Regions from separate parts of the Desulfatibacillum aliphaticivorans DSM 15576 genome, predicted to be linked through region 1. Evidence: riboswitches for the same ligand, from Rfam matches in the RefSeq annotation. Region 1 holds a riboswitch; the other holds the start of a gene.
The links. A riboswitch is a leader RNA that binds a small molecule or an ion and turns the genes downstream of it on or off. The one in region 1 is predicted to bind thiamine pyrophosphate.

Region 1 (6,318 bases):
GGTTGGAAGGCCTGAAAAAGGGGCTTCTCATAATCCACGTCCACCGCCCCGGTGGCCGTGGCGAGAATCATGCAACGGTTCCCTTTGCGGGTCATCCATTTGCGTAGCATTTGCTGTTCCGGGTCTCCGCTAAAAACCGTTTTAAGCAGCATGTCGAAATTTTCCACCACTATGACGGCCAGTCCCGAGCGGCCATTGAACCAAGCGTCCAACTCGTTTTCCAGGCTTTTGACCGATTTCGTCCACTGGTTTTGGGCTTCATCCGGGTCGGGCCATACAAAGCCTGCCCCCTTCCAGCTTTGATCGGCGCCGCTGCGCAGGTCCGCCAGTTTCATTGTCACATAATCCAAAAAGCCGTGAGGATTGCGGACAAGATTGTGTTGCTCTTCGGGCAGGAGGACAAAGGCTATGGGGGACTCGTCGGTCGAGCGCTTCCCTGCTTCGATTTGGGCCACTCGGGCCATGAAGGACTTGCCAAAGCCCCGGGGGCCGTAAAGAATGAGATGCTGCAGCTTTCCCGGGCATATCTCTCTGTTGGCGTCGATAGCCGCCATCATCTGGGTGCTCTCTCTCTCCCTTCCTGTCATCAAGGCTTCAATGACGGAGTCCTCCATGCTGTGGGTGTTGAAAGAGCGAATAATCGGTGCATGGGTGCAGTCTTGGTTCACAGGTTCATACTCCTTGCCCAAAGAGAAACCAATTGGGAAGCCGGAAACAAGGTGCGGTATCCGTTCCTATCTTCTTGAAAACGGATGAATCCGTCCTCCTGCAGCATCTGAATGCAGTCCTCCAGCTCAATGCGATCACAACCTATTTGATCCTCTATTTCAGATTGCATGGCGCCCTCGGAGCAGGACGTAGCATGCTTAAGCAGCGGCTTGATCATATCCCGCCTGATCGTATCGGAAATGTTATCGTAGTTTTTATAACGGCGGCTGAGTTGGTCCTGAAACACGGCGTGGAGATCAGGTCGAATTTGGCTCGAGAAAATTTTCCGGAATTCTTCCGGAGTTGGAGGGTTGCAATGGTCCAAAATGAGCAGGCTTTTTACTATGTAGCTTGGATACTGCGTTCCAATTTCCTGAAAAAAGGCCTTGGTGTGCGCCTCAGTCCAGCGGCCATTGGATTCGAGAACCGCGGCGTTAAGAAACTCACGGGCCTCAGCATCGGATAGCTCAGGGACGTCCACGGAAGACAGGCCGTTTAAATGATCGGTTCGAAATCCAGCCCTTCGCGCCAGCCCAGTTATACCAATGGAGCCTGCAAAAATCATTTTTACCCCATGGTCTCGCCACTGGCGCAGAGCGGCCAACAGCCTATCCACATCGGCTGCGGATTTCTCCGGGTGATCGTTAATCATATTTTCAAGCATGAAGGGAAGCTCATCTATGGCTAACAAAATTTTAGGTTGCTGAACTTGAAGGGTTTGGACGATCAGGTCGGAAAAATGCGGCCAATAGTCAGCGATGCCAGTCTGATTTTCAGGAAAGCCCTTTCCTTTCATTAGCTTGTTGAAAAACGCTTTGATTGCTTTAGGAATCGCTGGATCCTTGGCTACAAGGTTATTGAGGATGCTCATGAAGCCTTTTTGCTCCTTGTGAAGCGCTTTAAAAACTTCGAATAGCAAATTATCCACCGAACGCATCCCCTGAGCATCGATCTCGACGACCTGGCAGCCTTTAATTCTCATTTCCTGACAGGCGTTTTGCATCAGGGTGGACTTGCCGATTCTGCGCAGCCCAAACATTTTGACGCCCGCCCCGTTTTCTATGAATCGGCTTATTTTCTGCTCCAGGTCCGGCCTTGAAAAACAATGTTCGCCAGAAACCGGCCCTCCATAATGAATTTTCATCGGCGCCTCCCTCAAAGTATCTGTTTGTTCAGATATCTGAAGAAACAGATACTTTAGAAGTCTTATTCTTGTCAAGGTTTAAGTATCTGATGTATCAGATATCTGAAGCATCAGATACTCAAATATTCTATATAACTATTTGATAAAATACATTTTTTATTAATAAATTTAAGGTAAGAAAATCTTGAGGTTGGGCAAAATCCAGTGGCGGATCGAACCGTGAAGTCCGAAATTTCTCATTGAGACTGATCCCCTCTTTAAAGACCACGTCGCGACCATCTAACAAAATTCAATCATTAATCCCTTTACACGCCTCATTTTTCAGGCTATACCACACCCAAATGATGGTTGGGGTGCCCGAAGAGAAATTCGGGCTGAGATTATACCCACTGAACCTGATCCGGGTAATGCCGGCGCTAGGGAACCATGTGCACGAATGAGTATTAAGGCGGCTCCCGGATTCGGGAGTCGCCTTTTTTACTTTTTCGGAGGAATCATGGAAGAAAGAATCACATCGGCAATCGTTAGGACCTATTTTGAAAAACTGCAGAACTTCCTGGAAGTGGATCTGGCCATCGTGGGCGCAGGCCCTTCCGGCCTGGTGGCGGCCACGGCGCTCGCCAAGGAAGGCAAAAAAGTCGCCATCTTCGAACGCCTTTTGGCGCCGGGCGGCGGCGTGTGGGGCGGCGGCATGCTGTTCAACGAAATCGTCATCCAGGAGGAGGCCCTGCACATTTTGGACGACTTCAACATCTCCTACAAAAGCGCGGGAGACGGCCTGTACACGGCGGACTCCGTGGAAGTGGCCTCGGGCCTGATTTTCGGCGCAAAAAAGGCCGGCGTCATGATTAACAACTCCGTGTCCGTGGAGGACGTGGTCTGCCGCGAAGGCCGGATCTGCGGCGTGGTGGTCAACTGGACTCCCGTGGAGCGCCTGGGCATGCACGTGGATCCCCTGGTGGTCATGTCCAAGGCCGTCCTGGACGGCACCGGCCATCCCGGTGAAATCACCGACCTGGCCACCCGCAAGGCGGGCATTAAAATCGACACTCCCACGGGCAAGATTATGGGCGAAAAGCCCATGTGGATGGAACTGGGCGAGGCTTCCACCGTGGAAAACACCAAATGCCTGTATCCCGGCTTGTACGTCTCGGGCATGGCCGCCAACAACGCCAGCGGCGGGTTCCGCATGGGCCCCATTTTCGGCGGCATGTTCATGAGCGGCCGCAAGGTGGCCAAGATGATCCTGGAGGATATCGATGGATAAACCCTACGGTTTGTACCTGATCCTGACCAATCCCGTCGCCGGGTACGAGGCCTGCGCCTGGGCCGCCGTTAACCAGGGCTTGCGCTATCTTCAGCTTAGGATGAAAAACGCGCCCAAGGAGGAAATCCTGGAAAAAGCCCTGAGCCTTCGGGAAATCACGAAAGGCTCCAAAACGCTGATTATAGTCAACGATCATGTGGACATAGCCAAAGAGGCGGACGCCGACGGCGTGCATCTGGGTCAGGAGGACATGAGCCTGGAGGAGGCCAGATCCATGTGGACGGCGCCGGGCAAGCAATTCGGCCTGTCCACCCACGGCGTGGAGCAGGAACTGGCCGCCAGGGATTTGCAGCCCGATTACATCGGCGTGGGGCCGGTATTCCCAACGCCTACCAAGGACAAGCCCGACCCGACGGTGGGCCTGGAAGCCATGGGCCGGATCATCAAGGGCTCGCCTCTTTCCTGCGTGGCCATCGGCGGGATCAACCCGGAAAACCTGCCCCAGGTTTTGGAGCACGGCGCCGGGAATTTCTCCGTGGTCCGGGCGGTTAACCAATCCCATGACCCGGAGTCCGCCATTGCAAACCTCATGGACATCTGGCGGAAGCATTATCCTTGAAGGGATGTCGCCATAATCCTGACGCAAAAGCAGGCATCGCCTTTTTCAACCTCGAGCGGCTCCGGAGCACGGGCCGCTCGAGGCCTCATTTCCGAATATCTCCGTCAAACTCCCAGGGCCTTATTTTAGAGCGCCTGCGGATGCAAAACCAAGCGCGCTCGCAACGGATTCCCTATTCATCCCTTTATCCGGTGCAAAAATTGCATAGCATTAGTCGCGGCAATCCTATTGTTAATAGACTGCTCATGGTCAACGAATTATAATTATATAGGAGGAGTGTATGAAAAAGATTTCTTGGATTATTTTGCTTCTTTTGTTCTTATGCTTTTTGCTGACGGGTGCATGCGACCTTGTAGACGATGACGGACACTTGACGCCTGAAGGCGTGGATTTGATTAGCAGGGCTGGCTTTATCAAAATTCCTTCCATTACCTATAGCCTCCACCACGATTGGTTTAATGGCGTTCAGACATCCCCGGCTCACATTTTTTATTCTTTTCAGGCGGCGGACGTGGAAAATCCGGAAGAATACCCGGTATTTGTATTTTTTAACGGAGGCCCCGGGGCCGCCACAACGGGAAATCTGCTCAGCATGAACACCACGGACCGCACCCTGAGCAAACTGGTCACCGGCGACGATCCGGATGCAGCGAACCCCTTTAGCTGGCGAAAAATTGGCAACCTATTATACATAGACGCTCCTGGAACGGGCTTCTCCTACACTCAAGGAGCGGGCGGCGACATCTGCGACGACTTGGGGCAAAGAATGGAGGATTACTATCACGGGGTGAATTTCAATCCCTATATAGACGCCGATATGATGGTCAGGGCTATGTTGGAGGCCCTGCGAATCAATGACGTGCAGGCTGGCAAGGTTGTCCTGGTAGGGGAAAGCTATGGGGGCGTCCGCACCTCCCTCATGCTCAACATGCTTCTTTTTTATAATGATTACTCCGGGCCTTCGGAGCGCGTGTTTTGGGATAATGAACTCCCTGATGTGGTCCGCGCCCATCTTAACGCCATTAACGGCTCCTTGGGACAGGACTTCTCCCCAGCCCAAATTGCGGAGATGCAGTTTGGCAAACATGTCATGATCCAACCCCAGTTGACGGGATGGAGGCAAACCTACCTGACAGGCATGATGCTGGAGGAGGACGGCTCCGTAATCGATCAATTGGCGGATCAATACGGCAAACCCCGTTACGTGCGTTGTGCGGAAAGCAACGCCATCACCTGTTACATCCCCTTCATGGGAGGGCCGTATCTCTCGGTGCTGGATTACGTGAGCAACACCTTGGAGTTGGATGGATACAATTTCCAGGAAGCCATAGGATGGACCGATTCATTTGAGGAGCATACCACCAACAGCCTATACAACCTTAAGGTTTTAAAACGGCTTTTGAACTATGATCCCGAGCTCATAACCGGCATGTATGCAGAGTACAGGCAGGACAACAACGCCTATAAGTATCTTAATGCCCCCACCCCAATCCCGGAGTTCGTGGACGATAACCTGGATCTTGTCCCGGCCTACGCCAAGGCCATAGCAATGGTTAAAAACCCGGTGAACAATATCGGAGCCAATGACCTTGAGGACGCCTTTGGAATTTTGGAGGGGTGCGACGCATACGTTAAAACCTGGGATGAAGAACAGTGCTACGCCTATTACATGAACGACGCGTGGATAAACCTCTTTTTCCAGTTTTTCGGGGATTGGAGCAAAATCGGCAAGTACAGGATAGACCCGGAAGCAGACGAGTACGGCAGGCTGTTTTTATACAACCTGGCGGTGGCCGACGTTATGATCACCAACGCCGCCTATGACTTTATGGTCTACTCCCCCTCCGTTCCCCCGTCCTTTGAAGGGTATGATGAAGTAAACAGGGTGGAGACCGACGCCCAACACGAGGCGTTCACCATATATTATCAAGATTCAACGTTGCGCCAGGACCTTCCTGAGACTTCCAGCAGAACCATATATCATCCCGCTTACGATTCTTCCGGCCACGCTGTCTCCATTACCCAGCCGGAGAAGCTCCGCCGGGATGTGGCGAACTTTGTGTACCGGAGATGAGGAAAGGGCAATTGTGAAAAAACTGAGGGGGTCACTGGTGGAGGCATTATCCCCGAGAGGATGCCGCCAAATGCGTTAGCATGAGAGCAAACAATGCACCATCAGCCTTGAGCGGTTTCACCAGACGGGCGGGCCGTTCAAGGCGTTATTCTCAACCATTCTGGCTCATTGACGGCGCCAAGTTGGGGGTGGACATCCCTCACCCTCAACTCCCAAAAAAATTATTGAGTTTTTGAGAGACGTCCCCAAGAATTCTCCTGGCTCCCCCAATCCGTTTCCGAAAAGTAACTGGCGGGATAAATCCGGGCGCCGGTGATTTCAGTCACTCTGTCTTCGTCATACCGGTTGATGTATTCCCAGACAATGCGGCCTTCCGCATCGGTTTCAAACACGCGCCCTCCCTCATATTCCGTGATGAGCAATCCGTCGCGGGCTGTCAATTCCACCTTGCCCCTGATGACCGATAAAAACTCCTGCCCCTTAACGCCGCCATATAGAACCTTGCA
Region 2 (6,318 bases), on a different contig from region 1:
GCGGATTTTTGCCCCAATTCCATTTTGTTGGATTTTTGTAAGCCTATTTTCACGAAACCAATAAAAAGGCTTGAAATGCCCGAACGGCTATGGTAACTCTCGCCCGTCACTACATGGTGGGTGTAGCTCAGTTGGTCAGAGCGCCTGGTTGTGGCCCAGGAGGTCGTGGGTTCAAATCCCATCACTCACCCCATTTCATTTTTTGCAATCAAGGGGATTTCTTCCCCTTTTTTTGTTTCCCAACACAATTTCATAGGATGTCTCCATAAAACACGTAGAGCGCTGTCGCCGGATAGCCCTGGAAAACAAATACGCCCTGGAGGATTTGAATCCGCGTCCTTTGCCCATGCGCGACTGCAGGTTAGTCAATTAATCAAAGACGTCCCCAAAAACACGAAGACGTCCCCAAAAACACGCGTCCCCAAAAACACGGTCCGTGCGCGACTGCAGGTTAGTCAATTAATCAAAGACGTCCCCAAAAACAATTTGAACCTTGCTAAATTCGTATTGTAATGCAGTAATTTACTTGTTATTTCAGTATGAAATAAAGTTAGTTACTTGCTAAGGGATGTCCCCTAAAACTGTATGCCACTGTTCCCAGTATATGAGACCTTTTCCTGTGTCGATTTGTTTATATGTAGATTTTCTTTTGACCATATCACTAAAACAGCCGGCTAAATTATCAGCCAATAAGTCTGTTTCGACTATATCCGATTGCTGAAAATACCCCCACAGAATCCTTCCCCTATTAATATTTCGCCCTAATAGCAGGGTGAACATTAACTCCATGTCTTCCCCCGGAGGTCCAGGAAATTTATCAGCAAAAAAATTCCAGTTTAAACCACCAGGATGAAATCTATTTGCTGCCTCCCACATTCTAGTATGCATTCTGACTACAAAATGTGCAACAAATAAAGCCATAATAGCTCTGTTCTCAGATATTGTGATGAATTTTTCTTCTTTCGTCTCTTTTTGATAAAATGGGCCAAATTTGACTCTTATTTTTTGGCCATTTACTTCTTCGAAATATTTATCCTTGGCTTGAAGTTGTTCTATTAAAAAGTTCTTTGAATTAATGATTGTTTCTTTATGTGCCGTGACAGCAAATATAAAAACAGGATATTTTTTTATATGTTTATTCAGCGCTATAAAAAAATTCCTTTTGTAATATCGGGTGGCCTTGCTCCATTTTGTCAAGCAAGGTGTTTTGGAGCGAAGCGTTTTAGCGATGTCTCGTGCCAAGGCTGAGTGTTCTACTCCTGCCGAAAGAACAAGAGTTGATGTATACCACTCATCCCCTGATAATTGCTCGCTTGGACTATGGTCCATTGAAACAAGATACAAACCGTCATAGAACTGATGCTGCAACTTCGAAGCAATTAACTCATTGATATGATGATCAATATTTATGGCTTCTTTCATGTCCTATTCTACCTAATAGTTAACTATACAGAATTGACCAATATGGTGATTGACGGATTCTAACTATTTGAAGATTAACCATCCCAGATAGATAAAGACAAGACTAAATTTAATCCAACATAAAAAATTCGAGAATTCGAGGGGATGTCCTTTACTAAGTAGTGTCTGTCCATAAATCCTGGATTTCCCAGGCGGGAAAGGACTTTGATCTGCTTTCGTTCTTTTACCACTGACCGTCGGAGCCACGCACTGTGGTTTTCATCTCCAAAAAGCCATGGATCGCAGGTTTTCGGGCGCACCTGTCCTGTGGAAGATGATTCCCGCAATCCGGATACCGGTTTAAGCGGCTTGTTTTTTCAACTCGGCCCTTGCAAGGGTGAGCAGGTTCGCCGCCGTCACCGAGGCCCAGACATAACTTTGAAATATTCTGAGGGACGTCCCTTAATAAGTCACTAACTCTATATATTTTTGAAATCATAACTTATTTTAAAATGAAATTAGCTTGATTGAGGGTGATTTCAGAACAAAAAAAGGCGGAGAGGCGGGTGAAATGCTTTTTGCTTCAGGCATTGGAAACGCGACTGGTTGGGACAAGTTGTAGGCTATCCACGATCTATTCGGATGAAATAAATCTCGCTACGATGCGACCCTGGCAGGATACTGCCCCGCCAGGGCTGCCCGAATGCGTTGGAAACACAGCCTCCCTATTATCCTCTATCTTGTCGGATTGCTCCGCATGAAGGGATGGGCCCATGGCGCGTTTATCATGAAATTTTAACCCCGTCTTGTCTGGACCTCTATCCTGGCTTCGCGTAATCCGACCTACATGTCGCTCCGCGATCCCGGCGGGATGTTGTCTTTCCGGGGCTGCCCAAATACCCAAAGGCAAAGCCCCTGGATTCCCGACAGGGACGTTCGGGAATGACCGGCAAAAAGCATGGACAGGCACGGGGGCCTGTCGCTACAAAAGCCAGGGCTCTCGGGATTGTCGGGCTGGGAGACTTCGCCCCTACGCGGCCCATAGGCATTCGGGAATAACAGGTCGGGCGCAGCAAACGGCGCCCCTACGTGATCCATGGACGCCTTGGAATGACAGGTCGGGCGCGGCAAGCAGCGCCCCTGTGTGAGCCAAGCCCCTTGAGAAAGACCTCAAACCATGGAAGGCGCTGAAGCCACTGAAGTTTTCAATCCCGTTTCATCCGTGTTTTCCGTGGCTTCCGTGGTTAAAAACAAACGTACAAATCGGGTGTTCAGCTTTCAATCAACCAGTATGGTAATTGATAAACTACTGAATTTATTACTTTTTAATATGTATTTTAAAGCACAGCATGGGAACGGGAAAAAACAGCCCCGGGCGTTAAACCCGGGGCTGGATTCGGCTTGGGGCGGGGTTATTTTTCTTCGGCTTCCGTGGCCCTGGTGTAGGACTTGAGGGCGCACATGTCGCCGCACATGGTGCAGACGTCGCGCTCCTTGTCTTCGGACTGGTTGCGGCGCTTGCGGGCCAGTTCCGGGTCGATGGCAAGCTGGAACATCTTCTCCCAGTCAAAATCCCTGCGCGCCTTGGACATATTCAGATCCCAGTCGTGGGCGCCGGGCAGGTTTTTTTCCAGGTCTCCGATGTGGGCGGCGATGCGGGAGGCGATGACGCCGGTGTGCACGTCCTGCACGCTGGGCAGGTGGAGATGCTCCGCCGGGGTGACGTAGCACAGAAAGTCCACGCCGCTGGCCGCGGCGATGGCGCCGCCGATGGCGCTGACCAGATGATCGTAGCCGGGGGCCACGTCGGTGGGCAGGGGGCCCAGGACGTAATAAGGCGCGCCGTCGCAGAGGCGCTTTTGGGTTTTGACGTCGCCTGCAATGCGGTGCAGGGGCACATGGCCGGGACCTTCGATCATCACCTGAACGCCGGCCTTGCGGGCGCGCTTGGCCAGTTCGCCCAAAATCATCATTTCGCTTAACTGAGCGCGATCTTCCGCGTCATGAATGGCGCCGGGGCGCAGCCCGTCTCCCAGGGAGAGGGTCAGGTCGTATTCCACGCACATATCCAAAAGGCGGTCAAACTGGGCGTACAGGGGATTTTCCTCTTTGTGGATGGCCATCCACTCGGCCATGATGGCGCCGCCCCGGGAAACCATGCCCATAACCCGCTCGCAGCCTGCCAGGGTTTTGACCGTGGACTGAATGACGCCGCAATGGACCGTGACAAAATCCACGCCCATCTTGGCCTGGTTTTCAATTTCGTCGAACAGGGCGTCGGCGGTCATGTCTGCGGTGCCTTTTCCTTTGCACAAAAGCTCGCCGATCACCCGGTATACGGGCACGGTGCCGATGGGCACGGGGGAGTTTTCCAATACGGTTTGCAGCACCCGTTTAAGATCGCCGCCCGTAGAGAGGTCCATGACGGCGTCGGCCCCGGCGTCAACGGCCGCCTTGAGCTTTTCCAGTTCCTCTTCCAGGTTGAAATGGCTGGGGGAGGTTCCGATATTGGCGTTGATCTTGGTTTTCAGGCCTTCGCCGATGCCCCTGGCCGGAAAGCTCCTTCCTTTATTGATGGGAATAATGGCGACTCCGGCGGCGATTTTATCCCGGATTTCCTCGGGAGTGTATCCTTCCGCCTCAGCCACCTGGCGCATGGCCTCCGTAATGCGGCCTTCGCGGGCCCAGATAAGTTGTGTCATGGTATTACCTCCAAAAAATAAAAAAGCCGTTTCCCAAAAATAGGAAACGGCAGGGCTATTGAACAAATAAGCTCCGGCTCATTTCCCTACGCAGGAATTACCCTGGTCAGGTCTTAAGGGTTGCCCGAAGGGCTCTCAGTCAAGGAACACCCCTAATGAGTCTGGGTCAGTGTAGAAATCCTAACAATGCTTGTCAAGGAAATGTTGCATATATATAAAGTTCCTTGACGGATCAGGCCCCGTGGCCTATTTTCTTATAACCATGCGTAGTATTGGCTTTTTTATTTAAACCGGCCAAGAATCGCCGGATTTTTTATTCGATAATATTTTCGGGAAAGGAAGCAGACAGTAATATGCAATATTCCATAGCCCTTGCCGGCAAAGGCGGCGTTGGCAAAACGACCATCGCGGGAATGCTGGTGAAATACATGGTAAGCAAAGGCAAGAAGCCTATCCTGGCCGTGGACGCAGATTCCAACGCCAATTTCAACGAAGTGCTTGGCCTGGAGGTTGAGGAAACCCTGGGCGGCGCCCGTGAGAAAATGAAAAAAGGCGAAGTGCCTTCGGGCATGACCAAGGACCTTTTTATTGAAATGAAGATGGAAGAGGCCATTTGCGAGTCCGAAGACTACGACCTCATCGTCATGGGCCAGCCGGAAGGATCTGGCTGCTATTGCGCGGCCAACTCCTTGCTGACGCGCTTTTTGGAGCGTCTGGCGGAAAATTATAAATACCTGGTTATCGACAACGAAGCCGGCATGGAGCACATCAGCCGTCTGACCACCAAGGACGTGGACATCCTGCTCATCGTGTCCGATCCGTCCAGGCGCGGACTCCAGGCAGCCGGCAGGATCAATAAACTGGCCCAGGATCTGAGCATCGGCATGGGCAAAAGCTATTTGATCCTCAACCAGGCCAAAGGCGAGCCCTCCGAAGCCTTGTTGAAGGTTATCGAGGATGAAGGCCTGGAATTGGCCGGAACCGTGCCGGAAGACGACTTGGTTTACGACTTTGACCTCAATGGGCAGCCGACCATCGAATTGCCCGAGGAATCCGCGTCCCAGAAGGCGGTTTTTGCAATTTTCGACAAAATAATCGAACCATAAGGGCTTTGCACGTTGGAATGTCCTTATAAAGACCTTTTTATATACTATATTCAGGGCTGCCTGGAACCTGAACTGGAACTCGGTTTGGGGGATGATTTTATAGGAAACTGGGAGGAAGACGAGTACAGCTTCCTGTTTTTCTCCCGGTCAGCCCATAAGACGGTTTTCGACCTGGTTCGCACCAATCCCGGCCTGCTGCTGCTGGACAATTATATAATGCCTTACACCCAGTGGCAGCAGGACCACGATCAGATTCTGGATATCGGCGGGTTTTCCGTTTGCGCGCCCTGGTCCGATCATGAGACGCCTCCGGGCAAAACCAGGCTGTGGATGGATCCCGGCGTGGTTTTTGGGACGGGCACGCATCCCACAACCAGGGATTGCATGCTGGCTCTGGAAATTTTGTACCGGGACGAAAAACCCAGGCGGGTTTTGGATTTGGGAACGGGCACCGGGCTTTTGGCTTTGGCCGCAACGGCCTTGGGCGCCGAAAGCGTCCTTGCCGTGGACTTGAATCCTCTGGCTGCTAAAACCACGGCCCGCAATGTGGAATTGAACCACATGGAAGAGAAAATCCGGACCGTGCGCGGCAGCGCTTTGGATTACGTGCAGGAGCCGGCCGATCTTGTGGTCGCCAACATCCATTTTGCGGTCATGAAAGAGATGGCGTCAGATCCATTGTTCTTACGCGGCAAGCATTTTGTGCTGTCCGGGTTGCTGCGTTCCGAAATTCGCGATATAAAGGATGCAATCAAGGCATTGGGAGCGGTTGTCCAACAGGAATGGGAACAGGAAAGCACCTGGTTCACCATCATGGGCAAGGGACCGGCTGGATGAAGGTTTCTCGCGCCCTGCCGTTTACGGCGTTTTCCATGGGAGGGATGAGCCATGTTCATCAAGTGCTGGGGTTCAAGAGGGTCCATCCCGGTTTCGGGTAGAAATTACCTGAAGTACGGCGGCGACACAACGTGCATGGAGATCCGCAGCAAGAACGGCCATGTGATCGTCATCGACGCCGGGACAGGCATTCGCCGCCTTGGCAACCAGCTCATGGAAGAACAACGCTTTGAATACGATTTTATTTTCACGCACGCCCATTGGGATCACCT

Region 2: another riboswitch for thiamine pyrophosphate. It lies ahead of thiC (phosphomethylpyrimidine synthase ThiC); the one in region 1 lies ahead of G491_RS0102690 (sulfide-dependent adenosine diphosphate thiazole synthase).

What each region holds. Positions count from the first base shown of each region.
Region 1 covers NZ_AUCT01000002.1:112,114-118,431, reverse strand. The annotation lists gene G491_RS0102700 (MarR family transcriptional regulator) at 1-668, opposite strand, end outside; gene G491_RS0102695 (ATP-binding protein) at 665-1,852, opposite strand; TPP riboswitch at 2,192-2,292, shown strand; gene G491_RS0102690 (sulfide-dependent adenosine diphosphate thiazole synthase) at 2,349-3,119, shown strand; gene thiE (thiamine phosphate synthase) at 3,112-3,738, shown strand; gene G491_RS0102680 (S10 family serine carboxypeptidase-like protein) at 4,019-5,812, shown strand; gene G491_RS0102675 (arylsulfotransferase family protein) at 6,034-6,318, opposite strand, start outside.
Region 2 covers NZ_AUCT01000012.1:196,843-203,160, reverse strand. The annotation lists tRNA gene G491_RS0113795 (tRNA-His) at 117-193, shown strand; gene G491_RS0113785 (hypothetical protein) at 562-1,422, opposite strand; gene thiC (phosphomethylpyrimidine synthase ThiC) at 2,814-4,103, opposite strand; TPP riboswitch at 4,170-4,267, opposite strand; gene G491_RS0113775 (ATP-binding protein) at 4,457-5,209, shown strand; gene G491_RS0113770 (50S ribosomal protein L11 methyltransferase) at 5,294-6,046, shown strand; gene G491_RS0113765 (MBL fold metallo-hydrolase) at 6,098-6,318, shown strand, end outside.